4 regions of the Halalkalibacter oceani genome follow, and region 1 is predicted to be linked to each of the others. Evidence: riboswitches for the same ligand, from Rfam matches in the RefSeq annotation. Region 1 holds a riboswitch; each other region holds the start of a gene.
The links. A riboswitch is a leader RNA that binds a small molecule or an ion and turns the genes downstream of it on or off. The one in region 1 is predicted to bind thiamine pyrophosphate.

Region 1 (7,186 bases):
TTACGAATTATCAAGAATAATCATTAAAATGTGTGGTTCACCACACGACAGGAGGAAACAACATGCAACAAGGTACAGTAAAATGGTTTAACTCAGAAAAAGGTTTTGGTTTTATCGAGCGTGAAGAAGGCGACGATCTATTCGTTCACTTTTCTGCTATCACTGGTGAAGGCTTCAAAACACTTGACGAAGGTCAAGCTGTAACATTTGATGTCGTTCAAGGCGACCGTGGCGACCAAGCTTCTAACGTTAAGAAAAGCTACTAAGAGCTACACAGACATAAAGAAAAGGCTTTGAGGATTTGTTCCTCAGAGCCTTTTTTGACGTTCTTTTAAAAAAGCTTGTCACAAGTCGGACTGTAGGTGGACCGGTTTTTTGGATGAAAAAAGGGTTGTGCTTTTCTTGTTTTATTGTTAACTTAATTATTAATTAGGTTAACAAAAAGGGGCTGGTAACTTATGAGAGGAAACGATTGGGGAAAGCTGGCGGAAAAGGCGATCAGGCAGGAGGAGATTTCAATCGGGGAGGGACTTGCTGTTCTAGCCGCTGCTGACAGCGAAGTGTTACCGCTTTTGCATGCTGCTTTTGCGGTACGGCAAACGTTTTTTGGCAAGAAGGTTAAGCTGAATATGATTATTAATGCGAAAAGTGGCCTATGTCCGGAAGATTGTGGCTACTGCGCTCAATCTATTGTGTCCAATGCGCCGGTGGAAAAGTATACTTTGCTTGAAAAGGAAACGTTACTGGCTGGGGCGAGGGAAGCATTGAAGCGAAAAGCCGGAACCTATTGCATTGTCGCGAGTGGCCGGGGCCCGACTGACCACGAGGTTGAGCAGGTCGTCGATGCCGTCGCAGAGATCCGGGCGACGATGCCATTAAAAATTTGTGCCTGTCTCGGTGCGTTATCTGCGGAAAAGGCAGCGAAGCTAAAGGAAGCTGGCGTTGAGCGGTACAACCATAATATTAATACGCATGAAGAGCTTCACCCGGCTATTACGACGACGCATACATACCAGAATCGAATCGAAACATTGCAGCATGTGAAGCAGAGCGGCATGTCCCCCTGTTCAGGGGTGATTATCGGGATGGGCGAGTCGGATCAGCAAATTGTTGAAATGGCTTATGCGTTAAAAGAGCTTGATGCTGATTCGGTGCCGGTCAATTTCCTACATGCGATTGCCGGAACTCCACTTGAAGGAAGGCCGGCAACAAAGCCGCTGCGTGCATTAAAAATATTAGCATTGCTGCGCTTTATTCTGCCGACGAAGGAAATTAGAGTGTCCGGAGGGCGTGAAGTGAATCTTCGCACGTTGCAGCCGCTTGCCTTGTACGCGGCGAATTCCATTTTTGTCGGTGATTATTTGACGACGCCGGGCCAGCAGATGGAACTGGACTACCAAATGATTGAAGATCTTGGGTTTGAGATTGAAGAATGCGCATTGTGAAAATCCTGCGGGTCTGCTATTCAGCCGCTGCCACCTATGTTAAAATATTTGTCGATATAACAAAGGTGGGATCGACATGGAAAGATGGGACGCGTTTGTCCGTTCAGTGCAGAGAATGGAATGGAATGATTATGCGATTGCCTTCGCAATCTTCCTTATATTTCTCTTGTTTCGTAAGCTGTTTACACGCTATATTTTTAAAATGGTTGTCAAAATGTCACGCAAGACTCCGACGGAGGTCTTTACGAATGTTCTCTTAGCTTTTGAAGCGCCGCTCCGGCTGTTCTGGGTCGTGCTCGGTACATATTTGGCGCTTGTGTACTTACCGTTTAACTGGACGACGGTTGAGTTTGTCAAGCATCTGTACCGATCGATTATTATTATTTTAATCGGCTGGGGGCTTTATAATTATACATCGACGCAGTCGATGGTCTTTGTCCGGATGGCGCGTAAGGTCGATATTGATGAGGACAGCATGCTTGTCCCTTTTTTGTCGAAAATTTTACGCTTTACTGTCGTCGCGCTTGTGATCGTCGTCGTCGCCGGTGAGTGGGGGTACAGCATCAGTGGCTTCGTTGCCGGACTGGGGCTCGGCGGCCTCGCCTTTGCCCTTGCGGCACAGGATACGATCGGAAACTTTTTTGGCGGCGTCATTATTATTACGGAAAAGCCATTTTCAAAGGGGGATTGGATCAAGACGCCCTCTGTGGAAGGAACAGTAGAAGATATTACGTTTAGAAGTACGCAAATCCGTACGTTTGAGGATTCGGTCATTACCGTTCCGAATTCAACACTCGCCAATGAACCCATTACCAATTGGTCGCAAATGAACAAGCGGAGGATTACGTTCTCGCTTGGTGTGACGTATTCAACACCACGGGAAAAGCTGGAGCGCTGTGTGAGAAGAATTGATGCATTGCTGCGATCGCATGAAGAAGTTGATCCAGATGTCATTATGGTTCACTTTAGTGAATTCAACGATTCAAGTCTTGAAATCTTTTTGTATTTCTTTACAAAAACAACCGTATGGGCTGAATGGTATCGGATTAAAGAGAATATTAATCTTGAGATCCTGAAGATACTGGAGGAAGAAAACGTTCATGTAGCTTTTCCGAGCCGTACTGTTTATTTTGAAAAAGAAGAGCGGCCGTTCGATTTGGAGGACGAGCCTGCCGGCAAGGAGTAGGGCCGTCTGCCGGAAAGAGCGCGGCTATGCTTCTTTTGCAAGAGAAATCGGTATCTTTAAAGATGTGTCAAACGGTGTTTTCTACCTTTTGGCACGTCTCTTTTTTACTAAACTCTGCCAGCTTTGCAGTCATCCCTAGTATACAGAAGAGGCTTCCACTATAATAAAAGGAAAAGAATGTTAAGGGAGTAACGAATGAAATATACATTAATTGATCATGTTCAGCATGGGGAACGGTTGGCGAAGCATATTTTTGCAAGTGATGGACGGGTGCTTTTACAGGAAGATGTGCAATTAACTGTCGGGATACTTTCACGATTGCGACGCATGGGAGTGAAAGCGATTTATATTAAAGATGAGCGCGTAAAAGATGTCAAACTTGAAGAAGTTGTGTCGGAAAGAGTGAAAAGAGAAACCATTTCCACGCTCCAGGACTCCTTTCAGCTTGTGCAAACGGGAAAAAATATTGATTTTCAAGCTGTTCGGAAGGTAATTTCAACCATCATTGATGAAGTATTGCAAAACCAGCAGACATTGTTCGCTCTTATGGATATTCGCACGGAGGATAATGAGCTTTACGTTCATTCTGTCAATGTCTGCATACTTTCGACGATTGTCGGAATTAAAATGGGTTTGGACCGAACCAAACTTCAGGAATTAGCGATAGGAGCATTGCTTCATGATATTGGAAAAGTGGTCGATGATGCACCTGGCCAACTTGAGCCAATGAAGAATGATCATACGTGGAAAGGGTTTAATCTGCTGCGGAAAAATAAAGAAATTAGTACGCTTTCTTCTCATATCGCTCTTACTCATCATGAAAATATGGATGGAACCGGCTATCCGCGAAAGCTAAAAGATGAAGAAATTCATGTCCTGTCTAAAATTGTCGCGGTGACAAATACATATGACCGCCTGCTGTCGCCGAAAGATGGAGGTAAGGGGATGTTCCCGTATGAAGCGTGTGAGTATTTGCTTGGGCTAACGAATATTCAGTTTTCCCATGAGGTGATGTGGCGTTTTTTACGGGCGGTGGCTTTTTATCCGACAGGAAGCCAGGTGAAATTATCGACAAAGGAAACAGGAATCGTTGTCGATCAAAATCCAGGACTGCCACAGCGTCCGATTATTCGCGTTTTTCACATGGTCGGTTCGGCTTCTGAAGACTTTGATGTGAAGCATATTGACCTAGCCAAGGAAACGACGGTCTTTATTGAAGAAGTTTTATCGTAGAGAAAGGAGCTTAAGACAAAAGGGCGGTTTGTCCCTTTTGCCTTAAGCATGAAGTCTTGACACAGCCTTTCAGTTTTCTGAATTTTTCAAAATCAATTAAAATAAATGTATACGATGGAGCCAATAATAATCACCAGCAGGAAAATAACCATACAGCCGGGTTTGCCGACGAAGGTCCGGTCAAATGAGTCGTCCCGTCCCACATTCCGATTTCGACTGTCACTTCTCAAAACGTTTGTCCCCCTCCCGCTATCAGTTGAATTTTAACATAACAGGAAGTGTTGAGTGGAAAAAGGGCTGCGCACTAAAGGGAATAAAAAAGATTAATCGCAAAAAAATAAGGGTATGGTCTCATATAATCTTGAACAGGCTACATATAATGAAAAAGCTTGGCTAAAAAAGGAAGGTGAGAAAGATGAAAGCTAAATATCTGTTGATCATCGGGCTTATTTTCATTATGACCGGTTGTGGAAAAGTAGTAGGTGAATCCGAGGTAAAAGCTGAAACTGACGAGGCTGCCTTTCTTACATTTGAATGGATCGAAGCAGGCTATAATGGTTTGTTGGAACCGTTGTCGATTGAGCTTGGTCAATCAGCCGACCAGATCGTTGCGGCTTATGGACAACCGCGGGAAAAAGGGTCCTATGAAGGCGGGGAGTTTTGGCAATATGATCCTCATACTTTTTTTATAAATCCAATGAGCGGACAAAGCGTGGCCGTCGCAATGGACATTGAAACCTATCAACTGACGGAAGAAGACTTAAAACGTGAGCTTGGGACGTTTGATCGAAGCGAACAAAATATGATGGAAGATTACTGGATGTACGTCTATGAGCTTGATGATTATGAGCTGATCTTTGAAGCGAAGACAGAGGGAGGACCCTTGCAGTTTGTCTGGCTGCGGGAATTGCAGTAGCGGATGAAGCTGACGTTTGAAAAATGGCCGCCTGCCGGGAGCTTGTTCTCCTGCCAGGCGGCTCTTTTTACGTTAAATCGTCCAGCCGGCCTGTTCCCAGGCCATATCCCAAAATAAGTATTCAAACTTGCTCGTATGAATAAAGATGGTTTCAAGCTGCTTCTTTTCTGCTTCTGATTTCCCCTCGGCCAGCTCGTTAAGAAGGTCAATCAGCCATGTTGCCAATTCCTTGAAATCTTCCGAAGCATACATCCTGACCCATTCTCCGTAAAGGGGGTGGTCGCTTGCCCCGGGGATTTGCGCCAGTCGTTCGCCGATTTCACCGTAGCTCCAGGCACAAGGAAGGAGGGCGGCAATTAACTCGGCTAAAGAACCACGCTGGGAAAGGTTTAGCATATAACTGCTATAGGCCAGCGTCGTCGGAGCAGGTTCAGTCGCTTCCAGCTCCTCGCGAGAAATTCCGAGCCTTTCCGCGTATTGACGATGAAGCTCCATTTCCATATTCAACGTGGCATCAAGCAGCTTCGCGAAGGTCGACATCGTCGACAAATCAGGCGCCTTTAAGCTGCCTAAGGCAAACAGTCGCGCGTATTCAATCAAATACACATAATCCTGGCGCATAAAAAAGGAAAAACGTTCAGGTTCCAGTGTGCCATCGCCAATTCCCTGGACAAAAGGGTGCTGATAGCCTTTCTCCCAGATTGGTTTTGCTGTTTCGTACAAGTAGTCAGTAAATGTCATGAGATTCTCTCCTTTTCTTTCATTCTCGTAGCAAATAAAAAAATCACTCCCCTTGCGGAAGTGACTTTCTGGCTTTACTCAGATGACTGATATACCCGGTCTGCATAAGCCCACTTCCCTCCGCTAGCATCATCTAGATCAGGTAAAAAGGGTTAAGGCAACGCCTTTCTCAGCATGTAGCACCCCCAGTGGTTCTATGTATGATGTTTGTTTTAGCGTATCATAGAGCGGGAGATTTCACAATCATTTAAGTCGTGCCTGCAGTGCTGATAAACGCTGAAAGGTAGAGTGAAGTTCATTAATGGCTTGCTGATAAATCGAGAACAGTTCCGCATAGCGCCGGTGCGCCTGCTCGTTCGGCTCAATCGTTCCTTTCATTGGAATCGATTGTTTAATATCGTCCAGCCGTGACTCTTCTCCGGTCGCCAGTAAAGCGAGCCACGCTGCACCCCATGCCGAGCTTTGATGACTAAGCGGAAGCTCGACCGGCTGTCCGAAAACATCAGCGAGAATTTGCAGCCATAGCGCAGAACGGGCAAATCCACCGCTTGCCAGAAGCGTCTTAGGCGGTCCTGCTAGCCTGTTCAGGGCAGTGCCGATATGATAGATGCTGTAAATCGTGCCTTCCAGACCGGCGCGAATCATATCAGCCTTTGTGTGACTCGGCGTCAAACCGATAAAGCTGGCGCGCGCCCGTGAATTCCAGATCGGCGCCCGCTCTCCGTTCAAATAAGGAAGAAAGAGGAGACCGTTGGCTCCCGGACTGGAGGTTTCGGCTAACCCGGTGAGTAATTCATAGGCAGAAAGCTGTTTCTGCTGGGCGATCCGCTGCTGCTCCTCACCTAACACCTCTTTCATCCAGTGGAACACATTGCCGCCGTTATTCGTTGGCCCGCCCATCACCCAAAGCTGTTCTGCTACGCTGTAGCAAAAGATTTCCTGCTGCTCATCCGTGCGCGGGGAGGTGCTCATTTGTCTGATCGCCCCGCTTGTGCCGATTGTCACAGCTACATCTCCGTGCTCAATCGCACCTGTTCCGATATTGGCGAGCGGGCCATCGCTTGAACCGATGACAAATGGGAGTTCCTTTTTGATCCCGATTTGATCGGCAAGCGACGGAGGGAGCCCTTGACAAATATAGGTCGGAGGGACGGGGACGGAAAGCTGGTCTTGGGTTACACCTGCGGCGGCGAGTGCTTCTTCTTCCCACTTTTTCGTACGAATATTAAACAGGCCAGAGGCCGAGGCGACACCGTAGTCGACGACATCTTCACGGAACCAGCGTGCTAAAAGGAACTCTTTCATCGACTTAAATTTAGCAGCCTGCCGATAAGGCGCGTAGTCATTTTCCTTCATCCATCGGAGCTTGGCGAGCGGCGTCATCGGATGCTGGGGTGTCCCGGTTTTTAAATAGATCGATGAACCTGACAGCGAGCGCAGCTCTTCGGCTTGTTTGACACTGCGCTGGTCGGCCCAAGTGATCAGCGGCGATAATGGCTTATTCTCTTCATCCACACAGACTAGAGAATGCATCGCCGATGACAAGCCGACCGCGGCAATATCCTCGGCGGGAACAGCCGCCTTTTCGATCAGCACCTTCAGCGCCTGAATTGTCGCCAGCTCAATTTGAAGAGGGTTCTGCTCTGACCAGCCGATCTTAGGCTG
Region 2 (7,186 bases), on a different contig from region 1:
CTAATTTGAATTGCCAGCGACTTTACCAACAGAAATGTTTAGTAAGTCCGCCAATACCTACATTACCAAAATTTACTCGAGGTTGCAATAAAGAAGCTTGTTCTTTTTTACGTCGGGCTCCAAAATTTAATGTACCCTTCCTACCCGCTATTCAAACCTCTTCTTCGGCATATTGATTCCTTTTTTTCCATACATATGTACAAACCATCAAAGGAGGGACAAAATGAACTGGTGGGAAGCATTGCTTATTGGCTTTATCCAGGGAATTTCTGAATTTTTGCCGATTTCCAGTACTGCTCATCTGCTGCTTGCCAGGCAGATTTTCGCTTTTGAGACGCAGGCTGACACCGAGCTTGTGCTTGAAGTTTTTTTACATGCCGCCTCCCTGCTGGCGGTCATTCTTTATTTTTCGCGTGACCTGCTGCGGATTGTAAAGGACTTTATCCTCTATCTCACAAATAAACAGCAGAAACATTACAACCATTACCGTTTCGGCTGCTTGTTGCTCCTGTCGACCTTTGTCACGATGGGCGCAGGAAAAGGGCTTGAGTATGTTCTTGGTGAGCAGCTGACGACAATTGCCTTGATTGGCGCCTCTTTGATTATTACCGGGATTTTTCTCGTACTGATTGAGCATGGTGTCGACAGAGGCATGCGAAAGGAGCTGACCTGGCGGGATGGCGTTCTGATCGGTCTCGGGCAAGCCCTCGCCGTCATCCCCGGCATCTCCCGTTCCGGCAGCACATTAATTGCCGCTCTTTGGTGCGGACTCAGCAAGGAGGTCGCCCTCCGCTATTCTTTTCTTCTCTCGATTCCGATTATTCTCGGAATCAGTATCATTAAGCTGCCGGAGCTCGCTCAAGGATCGTACAGCGATCAATGGCCTTCCTTGATGCTTGCCTTTCTTTCAGCATTTTTCTTTGCCTTACTCAGCATTAAATGGCTGATTGCGATGGTACAGAACAGCAAATTAACATACTTCGCCTGCTATTGTATCGGTCTCGGCCTGTTTTCATGGATTTTTCTCGCATAGGAAATCATTGATCTTACTTGGAGAGTATGCTATCGTAAACCAAAAGCAATTGAATCGAAAACACCACTAGGGGCGCTTTGTAGCTGAGAGAGGTTCCACCTCAACCCTTACTTGACCTGACCTAGGTAATGCTAGCGGAGGAAAGTGGCTGTTCTGACAAATGATGAGGATCGTAACCTGTCATGGCGCCACCTTTCTGCCGAATGGTGGCGTTTTTTCTTTTGCGGCGTAAATTCGGAGACACATTCCATGACCAAGGTTTCACAGGAACTATTGCGTTTGAAGGAGCTGACCTTTCACTATTCCGACGATTTGGCTCCTGTCATCAAACAGTTAACTTTATCGATTGACAGCGGGGAAATCCTCACTGTTATGGCCCCAAGCGGAACGGGGAAAAGCACGCTGTTCAAATTGATTACCGGACTGGCCGAGCCAACTTCCGGCTCGATTGAGCTGTTGCAGGAAGGCTCAGCCCGGCGTGAGATTGGCTACATGCCGCAGCAGGATCTTTTATTTGAATGGCGTACCATTTTGGATAATGTGGCTCTCCCGCTCGAACTACAAGGAATCGGGCGGAAAGAGCGCTATGAGCGGGCAAGGGAACGAATGAAGACGTTTGGCCTTGCCGGAACAGAGCAGTCCTACCCTCATCAGCTCTCGGGCGGGATGCGGCAACGGGCCAATTTCCTGCGGGCAACGCTTTCCGGTGAAAGACTGCTCTTACTTGATGAGCCATTCAGCTCGCTTGATGCGATGACCCGTCTGTCGATGCAGTCCTGGCTGCTCAGACAATGGGAAGAGGCGACAGAGCGGCCGACGCTGCTCTTTATTAGTCATGATGTCGATGAAGCGCTCTATTTATCGGATCGGATCGCTGTCTTTTCAGGCTCTCCATTATCGAACTATACCCTTTTCACCGTCCCTTTTTCCCGGCCGCGTTCACATGAGCAGCTTCTAGAAGCCGAGGGGGCTTCCTTAAAAAGAGAGATTCTTCGTCATCTTACGAAGGAGGTGACGCCGTCATGAAACGGATCACCAATTGGCTCTATCCATGGCTTTTGCTTTGTGTGCTGCTGCTTGTCTGGCAAATAAGCGCCATCGCAGTCGGGCAGCCGTTTCTTTTTCCGGCACCGACACAAGTACTGGCGAAAATGGTTGAGCTGAATGAAGCGCTGCTTTTTACTCATTTGCCGGCCACGCTCGCGATTATTGTAACAGGGCTTTCCATTTCCTTCGTGCTCGGCGTCGTGCTTGCGATTGCGATGTACAAGCTGCCGCTCGTCGAACGGGCTTTTTATCCGGTTTTAATCGCTTCTCAAACAATTCCGATTATCGCCCTGGCTCCATTGTTCGTCCTTTGGTTCGGCTACGGGCTAACGAGCAAGGTCGTCGTCACCGTGTTGATTACCTTCTTTCCAATTACCGTCAGCACGTTCGATGGCTTTCGTACGACGAAGAAAGACTATCTTGAGTTGATGAAAACGATGGGAGCGAGCAAATGGCAGCTATTTTGCAAGGTCGAGGTGCCATCCGCTCTCCCTTCTTTCCTCTCAGGCATGAAGGTCGCCGTGACGCTGAGCGTGATTGGCGCGGCGATCGGTGAATGGCTCGGCGCCCAAGCTGGCTTAGGCTATTTCAGCCGGAGAATGATGACGCAATTTGACGGTGCCGGTGTGTTTGCCCCGATTGTCTGGCTGTCGCTGATCGGCATCGCGCTCTTTCTGCTGATCCGCCTGCTGGAAGCTTCGCTGCTAAAATGGCGGCGGACGAAATGAGTTAGCCGAATACTTTTGGCTAACTCATTTTTCGTTTTCACTCGAATTGGCCTGCCGCTGCCCGGGCAAATAACAGCTTATCTGCTAAGACATCAAAATAATATAAATCACGGTCAAATTGATGATTTAATTCAGTAACGGTAATCCCTAATGCTGCCGCATATTCCTCCTGCTCTTCAAAATAATGAGGGTCAACCATCTCTTCAATATAAGCCGTGACCTCTTCTTCCGTAACAGTTATGTCGTATTCATCCTGTGCTTCCGCTAGCAGTTTTTCAAACTCCCGCTTCCGTTCATTTCTTGCTTTGATTATTTCAGCCGTTGGACGGTTCGTACCGAATAAGTGATTATTAATCAGCGATCGGAATAGCATTTTTTCTTCATGAATTGGCTTATACTCATATAACACCTCAATACTTTTGGATGAAGAAAGCTCAGCAAATTGATCCAAGGCGAGTGTTACCGCTGTTTTTACATCCGTTTGGTAGCTGTCAATCTGATAGCCGCTATCACCCTCCTCTAGAGTTTCCCTCTCGCCCTCACCATACATGCATCCAGCTAATAGCACCAGACTACATGCCATCACAACACTGATAACCCCTTTTTCCATGCGTCTTCCCCCTGATTCGTTTTCTCCGGATCAGTCCCTTTATTTTCCTAATACCACTGTAACACAAAAAACACTACCATGCCTGGTAGTGTGAATTTCGTTATATGGCGGAGGAAGAGGGATTCGAACCCCCGCGCGGTTTAACCCGCCTGTCGGTTTTCAAGACCGATCCCTTCAGCCGGACTTGGGTATTCCTCCATCAAATGACAGTTGGTGGACCCTGTAGGACTCGAACCTACGACCGATCGGTTATGAGCCGACTGCTCTGACCAACTGAGCTAAGGGTCCTTACATGGGGCGGCTGATGGGAATCGAACCCACGAATGTCGGAACCACAATCCGATGCGTTAACCACTTCGCCACAACCGCCACAAGATTGCCACGAATATGTAAAAAAAGATAGCGGCGGAGGGAATCGAACCCACGACCTCACGGGTATGAACCGTACGCTCTAGCCAGCTGAGCTACACCGCCATATTGGCTCCACAGGTAGGACTCGAACCTACGACCGATCGGTTAACAGCCGATTGCTCTACCACTGAGCTACTGTGGAATATTCATTGTTGTTTGTTTCATTCGTACGCTTGTGGTACCTGGCTCTTCCTCTTACTAGCTTCGCTCCGTTGCCGGCTGCGTCGAGTCAACTCGTTGCTTGTTCGACGATGACTGGCCTCGTCACTGAGCTACTGTGGAATATCATTGAAGTTGTTCATTCGTACGCTTGTGGTACCTGGCTCTTCCTCTTACTAGCTTCGCTCCGTTGCCGGCTGCGTCGAGTCAACTCGTTGCTTGTTCGACGATGACTGTCCTCGTCACTGAGCTACTATGGAATATTCAATGAAATTCTTTATTCGTTCACTTGCAGCAACCCCATAAATCGCTAAAGACAAGAATGATAATAACATTTCTTCACCTTCGTGTCAATATATACTTTCCCTCAGCCACTAAGCAAGCACTGCTTTCCCAACTTATCATATTTAGCTCTATTAGACAAGCCATTTTCTGTTAATAGCGGGGGCTTAGGACTAGGGGGGCAGCAAGCCTGTTCCTCGTTTTAAAAGCCCATGCCGAAATGAATTCGGCATGGGCTTTTCTCTAATCTTAACTTTCTTTTATAAAATCAATGGTCTTCGCTAATGACCGCTTCCGCAATATTAACAGCATGGTCACCAATTCTTTCCAAATTGCTGACAATGTCGACAAAGACGATGCCGGCAGAACCGGAGCATTGGCCTTCGTTGACGCGCTGAATATGCTGCTTTCTCAGCTTTCGTTCCATCCGGTCAATCATTTCTTCTTTCTCGATCACGGAACGCGCCATGTCGCCATCGACTTTATCCAGGGAGAGAACAGCTTCTTTTAAAGTGGAAATCGTTAAATCAAACATCTCTTGCAAATCGGACATCGCGGTCTCCGATAAATTAACCTTGTTCGCTTTTTGATAATCCTTCAATTCAACAATGTTTTCGATATGGTCGCCGATTCTTTCAATATCTCGAACCGTATCCATCAGCATCGAGTGCATTTTTGAATCCGGCCCTGACAACGAACGCGACGAAATTAAAATCAAATAGTCTGTAATTTTGCGATCTAAATTATTAATCGCCTCTTCAAACTGCACGGCCATTTCAGCATGGCGCTTCGTGCCGTTACGAAGATATTGACTGACCTCAAAAAGCCCTTTTTCCGAGAAATCAGCCATTCGTAATACTTCCTGCTTCGCCTGTCCAAGCGCGATTGCCGGCGAACTGCCGATAAATCGTGGATCTAAATGCTTTGTCTTATATTCAATGCTGTATTCCTCACCAGGGACGAGTTTGGTTACAATGGCCGCCAGCACCGCAATGAACGGCAGCTGAATCAGCGTATTCGAAACGTTGAAGATCCCGTGAGCAAACGCAATCGTCATTGGCCGATTCAAGTTTATCTGTACCGCCAAAAACTCGATCAAATTCAAAAAGAGTGGAAAAACAATCAGAACGAGCACGGTCCCAATCAAGTTGAAAATGACATGGGTCAACGCTGCACGCTTTGCCGCAATTGAGGCTCCAATCGCCGCCAGCACCGCTGTGATCGTCGTCCCGATGTTGTCACCGAACAACACCGGCAGTGCTGAGTCAAGTCCCATAGCCCCTTGCTCATAAAGCTGCTGTAAAAGCGCAATCGCCGCACTGGAACTTTGCACGAGCACGGTAAATACCGTACCAATCAGCACCCCAAGCAAAGGCGTTTCACTCATGCTAAGTGTTAATTCTGTAAAGGCTTCAAGTTCACGTAATGGTTTCATTCCTTCTCCCATTAGCTCTAGTCCATAAAAAAGAGCACCGAAGCCAAAAATAACTTGTCCATAATTGTTGAATTTCTTATTTTTCAAAAAGAAAATCAAGGCAGCTCCGAGGGCAATAATCGGTAAAGAATAGGCAGATATATCGATCCCGATAATAAACGCTGTTACCGTCGTTCCGATATTCGCTCCCATAATGACACCGATCGCCTGCTTTAATGTCATAAAGCCGGCATTTACTAATCCAATTGTTAATACGGTTGTGCCGGAACTCGTTTGCAAAAGCACCGTTACAAACAGACCAGCTATCACCCCCATTAACGGGTTGGTCGTAAATTTATCGAGAAGATCCCGCAGGCGCTCCCCGGCAACCTTCTGTAATCCATCCCCCATGAATTTAATTCCGAACAGGAAAATCCCCAGACCCCCAAAAAACATGAACAAGAGTGATTGTAAATCCACAAATCCTCATCCCTTCATTTTCATAAGTCATCGTAAACTTTTGTCAAATTCGACAAAGCTCAACATCGACACCCTGTCTATTATTATTCATTTATGAACGGTTTGTAAATATGTATTTCGTATTTTTTCATATACGCTCTTTCTTTTAGTGATTCTTCCCTGAAATACATGGATCATACTCATAGTATTTTCTAGCGACATTCGTTAAAATAGGGAAGGGAAAAAGGAGGCAGTCATGAGTTTCTGGAAATGGTTTACAAAATGTTATGATCGGAAGGTAGTCGCCTATAGCCGGCTCCGCCCTATTACTTCGACAATTTGGCATGTTCTTTTTGTCATGCTTTTGGCCAGCTTTCCATTTGTCCTTTCGACAATGATAAGCGCAGTCGCTAATGTTGAACATCTGCAAGAGACGTTACAAGCCGATCTTCCCGATTTCCAGCTTGTTAACGGGGAATTAAGCATGGAACATGAAGAAGTCTATATCGCTGAACATACAAATGATTATCTTTTTGTGATTGATCCAAATCTCACCTATCCAAAGGAGGAATTGCCGGCACTTCACAATGGGGTCGTCCTGCAAAAACAGGAACTGATTATGATCGACGAAGGTCATCTCCAAACAGTCCCTTATCTTCTTCTTGGCGGCCAGCAGCTCTCTGGTGATCAGCTCAAAGCTCGGATTGATGACCTGGCCGGCTTTTTGCCAATTTTGCTCGGAGTCGTGAGCATCCTGATGTATGCGGCATTAGCAGGAACAGCCTTTCTCGGCATTACGGCCCTCGCTTTCATCGGCCTGGCCTTTCGTCAAAAGCAGCGTTTTCTTACTTACCGTCACTTATGGCTGATGACCGCTCATGCTTTCACGTATCCGGCAATTGTGCTATTTTGGATCGACACATTTTTATGGAAAGTTCCATTCACTGCTTTTGTACTAGCGACTTTTGTCTATTTATTGCTGGCAATGAAATCAATTCCGCTGCCAAAACAAAAGAAGCGAGTCGCTCCTTAGCGCTCGCTTC
Region 3 (7,186 bases), on a different contig from region 1:
ATTTATATTGTGGAGAGCCTGGCGGGCGGAGGTCAATCGATCGGGTTGAACGCCGCTTTATTCGTTATTGCCGCGATTGTCTTTCGGCCATTCGCCGGAAATTGGCTGCAATCAGTCGGACAAAAGAAAACGTTACTAATCGGTACTCTTATTTTTGTAGCAGGTTCATTTTTATACTTTTTTGCCTCGACGATTTTTCTTTTGTTGGTGCTGCGGATTTTGCACGGGGTCGGCTTTGGCATCGCGACGACCGCGACCGGGGGGATTGTCGCCACCGTTATCCCAAGGGAACGGCGTGGAGAAGGAATGGGCTATTATGCGACTTTCATGAATCTTGCCATGGTGATTGGCCCTTTTTTAGGTCTTTCTTTTATTCATTCGTGGGGCTACACTTTTTTAATGGTATTATGCGCCGTTTTTTCTTGTCTTGCCCTCATCTGTGCATTGCTTGTCAACGTAGCGGATAAAAGCGCGGCTTCCGCAGAAGTGGCCGCGGTCAAACAGCGGGTTAGTCTCGCTCAATTTTTTGAAAAAAGAACGTTCCCGATTGCGATTGTTGCTTTTGTTCTGGCATTTGTTTATTCAGGCGTCCTTTCGTTTATCTCGGTTTATGCCGAAGAGCTGAATCTGATTCAGGCTTCGAGCTTTTTCTTTGTCGTCTACGCAACCTTTCTGTTAATTTCCAGACCATTTACAGGACGCTGGTTTGATCTGTATGGAGAAAATAAAGTGATTTATCCATGCATCATCGTATTTGCTGTCGGCGTTTTGGTTTTGAGCCAAGTGGGATCAGGATGGATGCTCTTGCTCGCCGGAGGGCTGATTGGGCTTGGATTTGGTACGTTGTTTTCAAGCTTTCAGGCAATCGCCATTCAAGCTTCACCGCCTGAACGGGCAGGGGTTGCCACAGCAACGTTTTTTGTATTGTTTGATTCCGGGTTCGCCATCGGTTCATTTCTATTAGGTATTATGGCGACATATTTAGAATATGCCGATATTTATCTGGCCTGCTCAGTCCTTGTCCTATTATCAACGGGGCTCTATTATTTCTTTCATGGAAGAAAAGCCCGCCGGGAAAAAGCTGCTTTTTCTGGTACTTGAACAAATAGTAAAATTTTTCTTTTCATTTGAGCGGGACTTCTGTATACTGAGGGTAAATTGAATAAGCAATAACTGGGGGAGTCCAATGAGGTGGGCTGAGAAAGAAACACGTTGAAGTTTCTTGACCCTTGGGACCTGATCTGGCTCATACCAGCGTGGGGAAGTTAGCATAATAACAGCACATACATCTGTTTGCATGAGCCGGGTCCATTCGTTTACGTGATGGATCCGGCTTTTTAGATAGGCAGCGTCAGTCTGACGATGTCACGCGAAGAAGGCAATGCACAGCCTTCACGCCGTTGTGCCAGATCTCGTCCTTTCACACTTAAAATGTAAAGGAGAGATTTTTTTTATGTCGACATCTTCATTAAACGAAAAAAACATGTCCATTATGTCCAGCTTTGCCGGGAGTAAGAAGGTGTATGTCAATGGCTCCAGGCCCGATCTTAACGTACCGATGAGGGAGATTGAACTGAGTCCGACAACGGGCAGCTTTGGGGAAGAAGAGAACCCTCCTCTCCGTGTTTATGATACGAGTGGGCCGTATACCGATCCGGATTATACAGTGAATATGGAAAAGGGGCTTCCGGCGATTAGACGAGGGTGGATTGAAGAGCGTGGCGATGTGGAGGAATATGAAGGGCGTGAAATCAAGCCGGAGGATAACGGCTATCAGGACAAGGATGATCCAAGAGCGAATCACCGCGTCTTTCCAGGTTTAAAGCGGAAGCCGTTACGCGCGAAAAAAGGACAAAATGTCACCCAGCTGCACTACGCGAAAAAGGGAATCATTACACCTGAAATGGAGTTTATCGCGATCAGGGAGAATCTGAAGCCGGAATTTGTCCGAGAGGAAGTGGCAAGGGGGAGGGCGATTATCCCAGCTAATATCAACCACCCCGAAACGGAGCCGATGATCATCGGACGAAACTTTCATGTGAAAATTAACGCGAATATCGGCAACTCCGCTGTTTCTTCTTCGATTGAGCAAGAGGTTGAAAAAATGACCTGGGCGACCCGTTGGGGGGCCGATACGATTATGGATCTTTCTACAGGAAAAAACATTCATACGACCCGGGAATGGATCATTCGCAACTCGGCGGTTCCGGTCGGGACAGTGCCGATTTATCAGGCGCTGGAAAAAGTGAAAGGAGTCGCTGAAGATCTCACATGGGAGGTATACCGCGATACATTGATCGAGCAGGCGGAGCAGGGAGTCGATTATTTCACGATTCATGCTGGCGTCCTTTTACGCTACGTGCCGTTAACAGCGAAGCGCTTAACGGGAATCGTCTCGCGTGGAGGCTCAATCATGGCCCAATGGTGCCTCTACCATCATCAGGAGAATTTCCTGTATACTCATTTTGAAGAAATCTGCGAAATTATGAAGACCTATGACATTGCGTTCTCATTGGGAGACGGCTTGCGTCCGGGGGCAATCGCCGATGCAAATGATGAGGCGCAGTTTGCTGAATTAGAAACGTTGGGAGAATTAACGAAAATCGCCTGGGAGCACGATGTTCAAGTGATGGTCGAAGGACCGGGGCATGTGCCGATGCATTTAATAAAAGAAAATATGGAGAAGCAGCTGGAAGTGTGTCAGGAGGCGCCTTTTTACACGCTTGGCCCGCTGACAACCGACATCGCGCCGGGCTATGACCATATTACATCGGCAATTGGCGCGGCGATGATTGGCTGGTACGGAACTGCGATGCTTTGCTATATAACGCCAAAGGAGCATCTCGGCCTGCCGAATCGCGATGACGTCCGCGAAGGGGTAATCACCTATAAGATTGCTGCCCATGCCGCGGACTTGGCGAAGGGCCATCCGGGGGCACAGAAAAGGGATGACGCGCTATCAAAAGCCCGCTTTGAATTCCGCTGGCGCGATCAATTTCATTTGGCACTTGATCCCGAACGAGCGCTGGAGTTTCATGATGAAACCTTGCCTGCCGAAGGGGCGAAGACAGCTCATTTCTGCTCGATGTGCGGGCCGAAATTTTGCAGCATGCGGATCTCTCAGGACATTCGCGAATATGCGAAGGAGAACAAGCTTGATACGAAAGAAGCGATTGAGCAAGGGATGAAGGAAAAGGCCGAAGAGTTTAAGCGGTCGAGCGGAAGTGTCTATCAATAAATTGGAGGCTGTCTTTACCGGTGCATAGAACTGGTGAAGGCAGCTTTTTTTGCCAGTATGGATGGGACTTTTTTTATCTATAAAGAAAAAAGGGATAAGACGTGGACAATGAAAATAGAATCAATTAAAATGAAATAGTTGAGTGATAATGATTATCATTATATTAATTAATAAGGTGGTTTGAGCATGAGTACCGATTTAGCGAAACTGATTCGCGAACGACGTTCGATCAAAAATGGATACACAGATCAAGCCGTGCCGACAGAGCTTGTTAAGGAGCTTTTACGGGATGCTGTTTGGGCGCCAAATCATGGATTACGGGAGCCGTGGCGCTTCATTTATGTGCCGACAGAGGAGAAGGCGGAGTTTGTGGAAAAGCTGGTGAAAACATTTCCGGCTGAGATGCAAGAAAACAGACGGGCTTATTTCAGCAGTCCGGCGGCTTTTTTAATCGTCATCATGGAGGAAGATCCAAGACAAAAGCAATGGGACGAAAATTTCGGCGCGATCGGCGCCCTGATTCAGAACTTTCAGCTGCTTGCCTGGGAACGTCAGCTCGGCGTTGTCTGGAAAACGAACCCTCATATTTATGACCCGAAGGTTCGGCAGCTATTAGGGGTACAGCCCGGAGAAAAAATTGCCGGCTTTTTGCATCTCGGGTATTTCAATGAAATTCCGAAAGCAAGAGCGCGGACGGCAATCGAAGAGAAGCTGACGGTTTATGAAGGAGAGCGTGAATAGGCTTTTAGAACGGCTTGTCATCTGAAAAAAAAACGCTGCTCCCCTCACAGGGAAACAGCGTTTTTTATATTCGCGGAAGAGCGTCGGCTTCGCGCGCCCCTTCTAAGAAAAGAGCTGAATCAGGAAGCTCAAGAGAATCCCGACAATCCCGAAATCCGAGTCGCCGAAGGTTGTGCCTTCAAAGCCGAGCGATCCGAGAACCGGCAGGAGAAGCGCCGGTAAGAAGGAGATCAGCAGGCCGTTGGCAAACGCGCCGATCATCGCGCCGCGTCTCCCGCCGGTCGCATTCCCGAAAACCCCGGCAGCCGCGCCGGTGAAGAAGTGAGGAATCAGGCCGGGTACGATGATTTTAAGGCCGAACAGCGGCAGCAAAAACATCGAAATCAAGCCGGCAAGGAAGCTGAACAGGAAGCCGATAATAACCGCATTTGGTGCGAACGGGAAGACGGCTGGACAATCGAGAGCCGGTTTCGCGTCTTTGACGACTTTGTCAGCAATCCCTTTAAACGCCGGAACAATTTCAGCAATCAGCATCCGCACCCCGGCGAGGACAACATAGACCCCGGCGGCAAAGGTGATCGCCTGAATAAGAGAGAAGACAAGGAAGTTAACCCCGTCACTTAATTCGGTCTCGATATAGCCTTTTCCGGCGATTGGAGCGACGATTAAAAACAGGATCGCCATCGTCAGCGACATCGCCACGGAAGTGTCACGCAGGAAACCGAGTGATTTCGGTACTTTAATATCCTCTGTTGATTTCGCTTTGTCTCCGATTCTTTTGCCGATAAAGCCCGCGGTGAAATAGCCGAATGAGCCGAAATGACCGACGGCGATGTTGTCATTACCTGTGATTTCTCTCACATACGGCTGAATCATAGCAGGCAGGAACACCATTAACAGACCAAGGATAATGGAGCCGATAATGATAAGCGGCAAACCGGTGACTCCGCCAGTCGCAAACACCGCTGAAATTAAGCAAGCCATAAATAATGTATGATGACCAGTCAGGAAAATATATTTAAATGGTGTAAAGCGGGCGATGACGATGTTCATCAGCATCCCAAACAGCATGATCATTGCTGTTTCCCTGCCGAAGGTTTGCTGGGCAATCGCGACAATCGCTTCATTATTCGGGATGACTCCCTGGATGTGGAACGCTTTTTCAAACATCTGCCCGAAAATGTCAAGTGATCCGACTAATATGGTGGCGCCTCCATTAAGGATTAAAAAGCCCATGACGGTTTTTAATGTTCCGGAAATGACATCCGCAATCGCCTTCTTTTGCAATAAAAGACCTAACAGGGCGAATAAACCGACCAGGATCGCGGGCGTACCTAATATATCATTCATTATAAGATCAAACACTCTAAACCCTCCCTTATTAATGCCATTTTTATTTGTTTTTTTATTTTCATCCGGTTTTGTCTGAAGAGGAGAATTCCACTCCTCTTCAGCCTTTCGCGGAACTTACAGATGAGATTGCAGAGCGGCTTTTAATTCTTCCTGATCAAGGATGTTCGTTAAGCCGATGATCGTTCTCGTGCCATCATCCAAGTTAGAAATTAAATCCTTTGAGCCAAGATAAAGATCGGCCTGTTCTGATTTGGCTGTTGTCAGGTCAGTATGAGACACCTCTGCTTCGACACCTAACTCACTTAATACATTTTTGACATTCATTTCGACAATAAAGCTGCTTCCTAATCCGTTTCCGCAAACAACTAAAATCTTTTTCATCTTTTCTTCCTCCTTATATATGTGAGTATTGATTAATAATCGGTAAAACTTCGTCGGCCGACTGAGCCGTTTGAAGCTTCTCGATGTTGTCGCGGTCCGACAGCATCTTTGATAATTGCGATAAAGCTGTCAAATGAGTATCATTGTCGATCGCCGCCAGGACAAACAGCAATGATACTTGATGCTCCGCCTTCTCTGAAAAAGAGCAGCTCTGACGTAATTGCAGGAAGCTCATGCCAAGCTTATTGACGCCGGCTTCAGGACGGGCATGAGGGAGAGCAATCCCCGGAGCGATCACAATATAAGGCCCCATTTGATGAACATTTTCAATCATCGTATCAATATATCCCTGGCTGATTGACTGGTCGGCCAGCAGCGGCGCGGCGGCCATTTGCAAAGCCTCCTGCCAGCTGTTTGCCGATTCGGCAAATTGGATTTTATCTTTGGTGAGTATTTCATTTAGCATCGGCCTTTGATCCACCTCATTTTTCATTTCCTTGTTGTTTTGTAAAAAGGTCTTTAGCTCTTGCAGAAGTTTGTCTCCATTAGTAATATGAGCGTGTTTCTCAACAATGCTCAAAATGGCTTCGGGATTTATCTGTCCCGGAACGGTCTCTCCCGTCTGGAACTGCTTCAGCAAGGACGCTTTCTCCGCATGACTTAAAATCGGATTGACGACAAACACCGCTACGCCTTTTTCGGATACCGGCGTTGTTGAAAAAACAAAATCGATGCCTGAAAGGTTCTCGTTTTCATATTCGCGCGCCGTAAGGGCGTTGACAACATCAACGGTAGGTAGCAGGTCCTCCAGCTGTTTTTGTAAAATCCGCGAAGTACCGATCCCGCTTGAGCAGACGACAACCGCTTTTTTCCTGCTCTCCACTTTCACGCCTTCTTTATTGATCCAGCCGCCAAAGTGCATCGCAATATAGGCAACTTCATCGTCTGAGATCGGTTTGCCAAGAACATGTTCAAAGTGATGAACTACTTTTTTTGTCAGGACAAACAGATCAGGGTAGGAGTGCTGCATTGAAGAAGAGAGCGGGTTATCGATCCCGATACCATATTTAATCCGGAAATAGGCCGGCTTTAAATGGATAAACAGATTCCGCTCCAGTTCTTCCCGGTTTTGAAAGAAGACACAGGCAAACTTTTGAAAATCATCAACCATTAATGTCACGATATGCTTCAGGTTGGCTGTGTCCTGATTCTCGACATCAACCAGCTGATAGTCGCTAATTTTTGCGCCGAGCAGAAACGTGGCAATATAGTGAATTTCATCTTCAGGAACGTTTAAATCGAAGACGGTTTCGAGTTGCTGGCAAATCTGCGAGGCGGCCTGATATTCCTTTGTCCGTTTAATAACATCCTTTTCCACCGGATCCATTTGAATATATCTGCCTCTGGAAAAGCGCTTGATGAGCAACAGGAGGTGGGCGCTCAATGCCTGCATGACTTCATCGGTATAGCGCA
Region 4 (7,186 bases), on a different contig from region 1:
GTTGCCTGATTTTGAAAGGCTTGCTACGAGTGGGGTTTCTCATAATGAGATTATGGCGCGTGAAGCCATTGCAAAAATGTCAAAGCCGGCTTCGTCCCAAGTCCACTGTGTTACGCTTCTCCCGCCAGTCGGCGGTAGGCCGCGTGATTCGTCGGGCCGATGCCGCCGCCGATAGCAAGTGAATGAGTAATCGCCGCTGTAATAAAAGCCTTCGCCGTTTGAATCGCTTCAAGCGGGGCAGCTTCTTTCGCAAGCTCGGCAGCAATCGCCGCGGCAAATGTACAACCGGTACCGTGCGTATGCTTTGTCGCAATCCGTTCTGTCTCCAGCTCGTGAAGCTCATGACCATCATAGACGAGATCGATCGCCGGGCCGGACGGCAAATGACCGCCTTTCAGCACAATGTAGGCCGGCCCGAGCTGATGGAGCTTAACAGCCGCCTCCTTCATCTCGGCGAGCGTCTGCGGTTCCTCGCAGCCGAGAATCTTGGCCGCCTCCGGCAAATTCGGGGTGATAACCATCGCCTGCGGCAGCAGCTCTTTAATCAGCGCTTGTACCGCTTCCTCCTGCAGAAGGGAAGCGCCGCCTTTGGCAATCATTACCGGATCAACGACGAGGCGCTTTACTTCATACTGCCGCAGCTTTCGGGCGACAAGGGTAATAATCTCCGCTGAAAACAGCATCCCCGTCTTCGCGGCGTCTGTGCCAATATCAGACAGGACGGCATCGAGCTGCGCTTCGACCGCTTCGAGCGTTTGCGGAAAAACGCCGTGAACACCGAGTGTATTTTGGGCCGTTAGCGCCGTAATGACGCTCGTCCCGAATGTATCAAGTTCTTGAAATGTTTTTAAATCGGCCTGAATGCCGGCTCCGCCCCCGCTGTCCGAGCCGGCAATCGTCAATGCTTTTGCAAGCGTCATCTTCCATTCCTCCAATTCCTAGTAACTAAAGCGTTCCGGTCTGCATGAAACGAGCGGCGCATAATTCTGCTTGCCATCAAGAATATCAGCGACAGCTTTAGCTGTCACCGGGCTGAGCAAAATACCGTTGCGGTAATGACCTGTCGCAAAGATGACATGCGGTGCTTCAAGCAGCGCTCCCAGTAAAGGAAAGCCGTCCTGCGTTGCCGGCCGCAACCCCGCCCATGTATGAAATGGCGTCATCTCCTGCAAAAAAGGGAAGATGTTTTTATTCCAATTTGTCAGGCGGTCAATTCCTTTTTTCGTCACCTCTGTTTGAAAGCCGGCAATATCCTCTGAAGCACCGTTGACGAGCGTTCCATTCGCCTTAGGCACGACGTAGCCCTGGCTCGTGTACACAATATGGTTAATCCGGCCAACCGGCAGATCATAGGCGCAGATTTGGCCGCGAATCGGATAAACAGGAATCCGGAGATCAAAAACATTCTCAAGCTCCTGCGCCCACGCCCCCGAACAGACGATCAGCCTGTCCCCCTGAAAGGTCCGGCCTGCCTTTGAGCGGAGAACGATCTCTTCCCGCCACCGTTCGACCGTGACTTCTTCAAGCTGCTCGGCAATCGTCACGCCCTGGCGCAAACAGGCTGACTCAAGCGCTTTGACATAATCGGGGGCAAACAAATGGCTTTCCTCCGGGTAATGCATCGCGGCGATCATCTGCTCCGATAAATCCGGCTCAAGCTGACGCAGACGATCTCCCGTAATGATCTCCGCCTCTACTCCGAACTGGCGCTGCCACGCCTGCCGTGTCTCCAGGCCGAGCAGCTCAGCCTCGTGATAGACCGCGTGCAGACTTCCACTTTCCGAATACTCGAAATCCAGCCCGCTTGCTTCCTTCACGTCTCTCTGCCAGCGTGGATAAAGGCGCAGGCTGTCAAGACAAAGCTGAAAAAAGTCATCCGGGTCCTCGCCAATTTCGGAAAAAGGAGCAAGCATCCCGGCTGCTGCTCCAGATGCTTGCCCACCGCATGACGCTTTCTCAACTACGGTTACGTCATACTCGCGGCGGCTCAGCTCAAAGGCCGTCGCAAGCCCGATTACCCCTCCCCCAAGAATGAGGATTTGCTCCTTCACATTGATTCCCCCTCGTTGTCTTTGCTAGTTTGAAATCAAGGATGTCAAACCGCTGCTTGCCGTCGCATATTTCTTTTTCGGAATGCGCCCGGCTTCATAGGAAAGTCTTCCGGCAGTGATCGCATGCTTCATCGCCAGTGCCATTTTCACCGGATCCTTCGCCTTGGCGACAGGAGTATTCATCAGCACTCCATCAGCACCGAGCTCCATCGCCTGGGTGACATCCATCGCCGAGCCGAGCCCGGCATCGACGATAATCGGCACGGTCGCCTGCTCGACAATCAGCTGTAAATTGTACGGATTCAAAATGCCGAGCCCCGTTCCGATCGGCGCCCCGCCCGGCATCACGGCCGCCGCTCCGGCATTCTCAAGCTTTTTGCAAAGCACCGGATCGTCCGACGTATAAGGGAGAACGACAAAGCCTTCAGCGGCCAGCACTTCCGTTGCTTTTAACGTTTCAATCGGATCAGGCAGCAATGTTTTTTCGTCAACGCTGATTTCGACCTTAATCCAGTCGCTTAAGCCTGACGCCCGGGCCAGACGGGCAATCCTGATCGCCTCCTCTGCCGTTTTCGCCCCCGACGTGTTCGGCAGGTACGTAAAGCTCATCCCGTCAAGATGCTGCAAAATCGCATCCTCATTTGGCGCCTCCAAATTAACGCGGCGAATCGCGAAAGTCAGCACTTCCGCCTCCGAAGCGCGAATCGCTTCATTTTGGACAAACGGGTTCGGGTAGCGGCCCGTCCCAAGAAAAAAGCGCGAGGACAGCTCCTTGCCGGCAATCGTTAATCGACTCTCCTTCATCTTCTCATCCCCCTCCGACAAATTGTACAAGCTCAATTTTCATCCCGGCTTCAAGCGTGGTCGTCTCCCAATCAGCCCGGTCAATGATCTGACCGTCCAGCTCTGTCACGACAAGCTGCGGCTCTAATTGAAAATGCTGAACGACATCGGCAAGCGTCGTTGCCGCCAGCTCATGTTGTTCTCCATTAATGATCAGCTTCATCAGACTTCCTCCTTATGCCGTTCAAGAATCGCCGTAAACTGCTCGCAGACAGCTTTTACATCCGCGGCGCCGACAATTTCACTAATCATGCAAATCCGGCTCGCCCCGGCCGCCAGCACCTGCTCGACGTTATGGAGCTTGATCCCGCCGATCGCGACAAACGGAATCGTAATTTCAGCGGCCACCTGCTGAATATAGGCAGTGGTCACCGGATCAACGACATCAACCTTGCTTTTCGTTTCAAAAATCGGCCCGACGCCGATATAATCGGCCCCTTCCGCTTGCGCAGCACGCGCCTCCTCGATCTGATGAGTGGAAATACCGATGATTTTATCCGGTCCGACAATCTTACGCGCCTCAGCGAGTGGAAGATCATCCTGTCCGAGATGAATCCCATCAGCATCTACCGCCAGCGCCACATCGATATGATCATTGACGATAAACGGGACACCATATTTCTTCGTCAGTTCGCGCAGTGCTTTCGCTTTCTGCAAAACGTCGCGCTTGCTGCTCGTTTTATCGCGAAGCTGGACAATATCAACTCCGCCGCGAATCGCTTCCTCCATGACCTCAATAAGATCACGGCCCGGGTGAAACGCTTCTCCTGTAATCGCATATAGCTGAAAGTCTTTCATTCAACCTCACCTTTCTTCCTTGCTTAGTCTGCAGAAAAGCCGTATCCCAACGAACGTGGAATACGGCTGCAATATAGATGATGAATTGCATCGACTTCCCTACGCTGGTATGAGCCAGATCAGGTACAAGGGTAAAAGGAACACCTTTTTCTCAGCCCGCTTTACGCAGACACCCCTAGTCTAAACATGCTGATTCTCTTTTCACTACTTTCATTATGACAGATCCACTTAAAAAATCAATTAAAAAAACCGCTGTGTGGTTTTTTTAGAAGCAGCGTGCGGAGCCGTTACAATCATTTAAGGCTGTCTGAAAACGGGGTTCATTCAGACAGCCGCGTAACGTGCGAAGCCGCTGCCCCCTTGAACTCCCCCGTGACTTTTGTGCTTAGTAGCTATGCCAAAAGGTAAAAATCGACCTTATGGCATAGCTACTTATTCAAAAAGCTGGACAAGCACTTCCTGCTCTATGTCAAAAACCGATTCATAGCGGCTGCCAAGTAACAAATAGTTGCCATCCGGCGCAATTTGCATTGGCTCGTGGCTTTCTAATTCAGCCAGCTTATTCTCGGCATTCGTCCCGACATCATATGCGATTAATTCAAAGCCGTCAGTATAGCTTAAGAAGTCTCCGCTGTATTTGGGCCGGGCATAATAAAAAATCTCCCCTGCTGCATCATAGCTGTAAAACGGAATCCACCACTGCTCCGAATATGTGTTCAAAATCGGCATTTCAATCTGCTGCTCCAGCTCGCGTTCCCGAAAAAAACTGTACTTCGAATACAGATCATAGACGCTGTCAACCGTAACCATCAGCGACAGCCGTCCGGGAAAGCTCATGAAAGAAATCACGTTCTCCCGCCAAAGCTTCTTTTTGCCGTCCTCAAGATTGGCAATGTATAAAGGCGCCTGATAATTCGGTTCCAATTCATCCCATAACAGATAAGCAACCTCTGTTTCCGACAGCCATTGAACGTAAGGCTGCTCCAGTTCCACCGGCTTCACCTCATTCGTCCCTACATCGACAAGGTAGCCGGCATACTCCCAATCAGGTAAAAACGCGACAGCAAGCAAACGGTTCTGCACGTATGGATTCCAGAAAACCGAATAATCATCGCCAAGCCCCTCGATCGTCATCTGCGGCTCGCCTGCTGCGTCGACAATCACTACTTCCGCCTCATGCTCCGGTGTGACCAGCTGAACAGCAAAGAGCGTGTAATCAACGTTGGGGGCGATATTGACAACCCAGCCGTCACGTTGAAAAAAATCAGCAGACTCCCCGGTAAGCAGATTATACGTATGTACGCTGGAATGCTCGCCATCTTCCTGCAAGTAAAAAACCGCGTCTTCCCTATACCAGCCTGTCACCTCTGTTATTTCCGTCTCTGAAAGGGGTACAACAGGGGAGCCGGTGAAAAAAGAATTAGGAACGTCGCGTTTTTCGGGCAGCTCTGTCAAGCGCTCCGGTGAAGGATGACTTTCCAGCTGCCCGGACGTACAGGCTGACATCATCAAGAGCATCATAAGACACAAGCATATTCTTTTCAAGCGGCTCTCCCCCTTTCCACTCATCATCATAAAACGCTCTCTCTATAAGACGTTCCAACTGGAAAAATGTTTCACCTTTCTCAAGAAAAATTTTAGTGAAGCGATTCACTAAGGGAGAGGGGGTGAGCCAAAAGGATTCCCTTCTTTTGACCCACCCCTGATAAGCAAAACATTATCCGTAAATAAAACGGGCTCCCGCTATCCCTGGATTCGTCATCTCCTTAGGGTCGAGAATTTCATTAAGCTCCTCTTCTGATAAAATTCCTCTTTCCAGGCAAATTTCCCGAACCGGGCGCCCCGTTTGAATTGCTTCTTTGGCAATTCTAGTGGCGACCTCGTAGCCAACATGCGGATTAATCGCCGTAATGATCCCGACGCTGTGCTCGACAACATGGCGGCAATGCTCAATATTAGCCGTAATTCCTTCAATCGCGTATTTCCGGAAAACATCGATCCCGTTTTTGAGAATCGATAAAGACTGAAGCAGATTAAACACGAGGACAGGCTCCATCACATTCAGCTCAAGCTGGCCCGCCTCTGAAGCAATGCTGATCGTATGGTCGTTGCCGATGACCTGGAAGGAAATCTGGTTGACCACTTCGCACATAACCGGGTTGACTTTTCCCGGCATGATTGACGAACCCGGCTGGCGCGCCGGCAAATTAATTTCATTTAAACCGGTTCGCGGTCCCGAACTCATCAGACGCAAGTCATTCGCCATTTTCGAAAGATTGATCGCCATGATCTTCAATGCGCTTGAAACCTCTGTATAGGCATCGGTATTTTGCGTCGCATCGACCAAATCCTCCGCCGTCTTAAACGGATACCCTGTCAGGTCGGCTAAATACGTCGCTACTTTTTCAATGTATTCCGGCTTCGCATTCAGTCCGGTTCCAACCGCCGTCGCTCCCATGTTGATTTCATAGAGATGATCGACAGAGCGGCTGATCCGGCGCAGATCGCGGGTCAGCACGCGGCGATAGGCGCCAAACTCCTGGCCCATCCGAATCGGCACGGCGTCCTGCAAATGCGTCCGCCCCATTTTTAGCACATCATCAAATTCGATTTCCTTATCCTTCATCGCCTGAATTAAACGCTCCAGTTCTTCACGAAGCCCTTTAGCCAGTGAAAGGCAGGCAATATGAATCGCTGTCGGGAAGGCATCATTCGTTGATTGCGCCATATTGACATGCGTATTTGGGCTGACGCGCATATACTCTCCTTTTTCCCCGCCGAGAATCTCGATCGCGCGATTGGCAATGACCTCGTTGGCGTTCATATTGAAAGACGTTCCGGCGCCTCCTTGAATCGCGTCGACAATGAATTGATCCTGCAGCTTTCCGTCAATGATCTCATCCGCCGCGGCCATAATCGCGTCGGCAATATTAGTCGGCAGCACCCCAACATCACGGTTGGCCATCGCCGCCGCCTTCTTGACATAGCCAAATGCCCGAATCAGTTCGGGATGGGGTGGATATCCCGTAATCGGAAAATTCTCTCGCGCCCGCATCGTCTGAATGCCGTAATAGGCATCCTTTGGTACTTCCTTCTCACCAATCAAATCTCGTTCCGTTCGATATGTTGACATCATCTTAGCTCCTTCATCTATATCAATGATTGTCCTTGCATTATCATATGTGAATCCATTATATCTGTTGACGGCTCTCTCGTGCCAGCCAAGCCCCGCCAATCACTCCGGCATCGTTTCCAAGCGTCGCTATTTTAAAACGAACGCCTTCCTTTACCCGCTTTAACGCGTAACATGAAAAATAATGTTCGATCACTGCAAGCAAAGGCTCTCCCGCTCGGGAAACACCACCGCCGATCACGATGATTTCAGGATTGAGCGCGTTGGCCAGGTTGGCAAGCGCCAATCCGAGATGAAAGCCGACCTCTTTCACAACTTTCTCCGCGGCTTCATCCGCTTCGGCATACGCCTTAAATACTTG

Region 2: it holds a riboswitch for thiamine pyrophosphate, as region 1 does, so the genes downstream of both, ABMB67_RS04185 (ABC transporter ATP-binding protein) here and tenA (thiaminase II) in region 1, are expected to answer to the same signal.
Region 3: it holds a riboswitch for thiamine pyrophosphate, as region 1 does, so the genes downstream of both, thiC (phosphomethylpyrimidine synthase ThiC) here and tenA (thiaminase II) in region 1, are expected to answer to the same signal.
Region 4: it holds a riboswitch for thiamine pyrophosphate, as region 1 does, so the genes downstream of both, thiE (thiamine phosphate synthase) here and tenA (thiaminase II) in region 1, are expected to answer to the same signal.

The regions. Positions count from the first base shown of each region.
Region 1 is NZ_JBEPKD010000003.1:260,805-267,990, reverse strand. Features, by position in the region: gene ABMB67_RS06475 (cold-shock protein) at 63-266, shown strand; gene bioB (biotin synthase BioB) at 459-1,445, shown strand; gene ABMB67_RS06465 (mechanosensitive ion channel family protein) at 1,522-2,631, shown strand; gene ABMB67_RS06460 (HD-GYP domain-containing protein) at 2,827-3,864, shown strand; gene ABMB67_RS06455 (hypothetical protein) at 3,957-4,094, opposite strand; gene ABMB67_RS06450 (hypothetical protein) at 4,280-4,780, shown strand; gene tenA (thiaminase II) at 4,853-5,521, opposite strand; TPP riboswitch at 5,620-5,718, opposite strand; gene ABMB67_RS06440 (gluconokinase) at 5,765-7,186, opposite strand, start outside.
Region 2 is NZ_JBEPKD010000002.1:144,343-151,528, forward strand. Features, by position in the region: gene ABMB67_RS04180 (undecaprenyl-diphosphate phosphatase) at 224-1,033, shown strand; TPP riboswitch at 1,092-1,193, shown strand; gene ABMB67_RS04185 (ABC transporter ATP-binding protein) at 1,283-2,059, shown strand; gene ABMB67_RS04190 (ABC transporter permease) at 2,056-2,808, shown strand; gene ABMB67_RS04195 (hypothetical protein) at 2,846-3,418, opposite strand; tRNA gene ABMB67_RS04200 (tRNA-Ser) at 3,524-3,616, opposite strand; tRNA gene ABMB67_RS04205 (tRNA-Ile) at 3,630-3,706, opposite strand; tRNA gene ABMB67_RS04210 (tRNA-His) at 3,712-3,787, opposite strand; tRNA gene ABMB67_RS04215 (tRNA-Met) at 3,819-3,892, opposite strand; tRNA gene ABMB67_RS04220 (tRNA-Asn) at 3,897-3,971, opposite strand; gene ABMB67_RS04225 (Na/Pi cotransporter family protein) at 4,539-6,164, opposite strand; gene ABMB67_RS04230 (DUF1189 domain-containing protein) at 6,400-7,176, shown strand.
Region 3 is NZ_JBEPKD010000004.1:187,769-194,954, reverse strand. Features, by position in the region: gene ABMB67_RS07440 (MFS transporter) at 1-1,101, shown strand, start outside; TPP riboswitch at 1,166-1,280, shown strand; gene thiC (phosphomethylpyrimidine synthase ThiC) at 1,454-3,238, shown strand; gene ABMB67_RS07430 (nitroreductase family protein) at 3,425-3,979, shown strand; gene ulaA (PTS ascorbate transporter subunit IIC) at 4,082-5,344, opposite strand; gene ABMB67_RS07420 (PTS sugar transporter subunit IIB) at 5,447-5,713, opposite strand; gene ABMB67_RS07415 (BglG family transcription antiterminator) at 5,727-7,186, opposite strand, start outside.
Region 4 is NZ_JBEPKD010000002.1:115,179-122,364, forward strand. Features, by position in the region: gene thiD (bifunctional hydroxymethylpyrimidine kinase/phosphomethylpyrimidine kinase) at 111-920, opposite strand; gene thiO (glycine oxidase ThiO) at 939-2,051, opposite strand; gene ABMB67_RS04040 (thiazole synthase) at 2,076-2,855, opposite strand; gene thiS (sulfur carrier protein ThiS) at 2,860-3,057, opposite strand; gene thiE (thiamine phosphate synthase) at 3,057-3,692, opposite strand; TPP riboswitch at 3,772-3,879, opposite strand; gene ABMB67_RS04055 (YqgU-like beta propeller domain-containing protein) at 4,125-5,237, opposite strand; gene aspA (aspartate ammonia-lyase) at 5,410-6,825, opposite strand; gene ABMB67_RS04065 (ROK family glucokinase) at 6,884-7,186, opposite strand, start outside.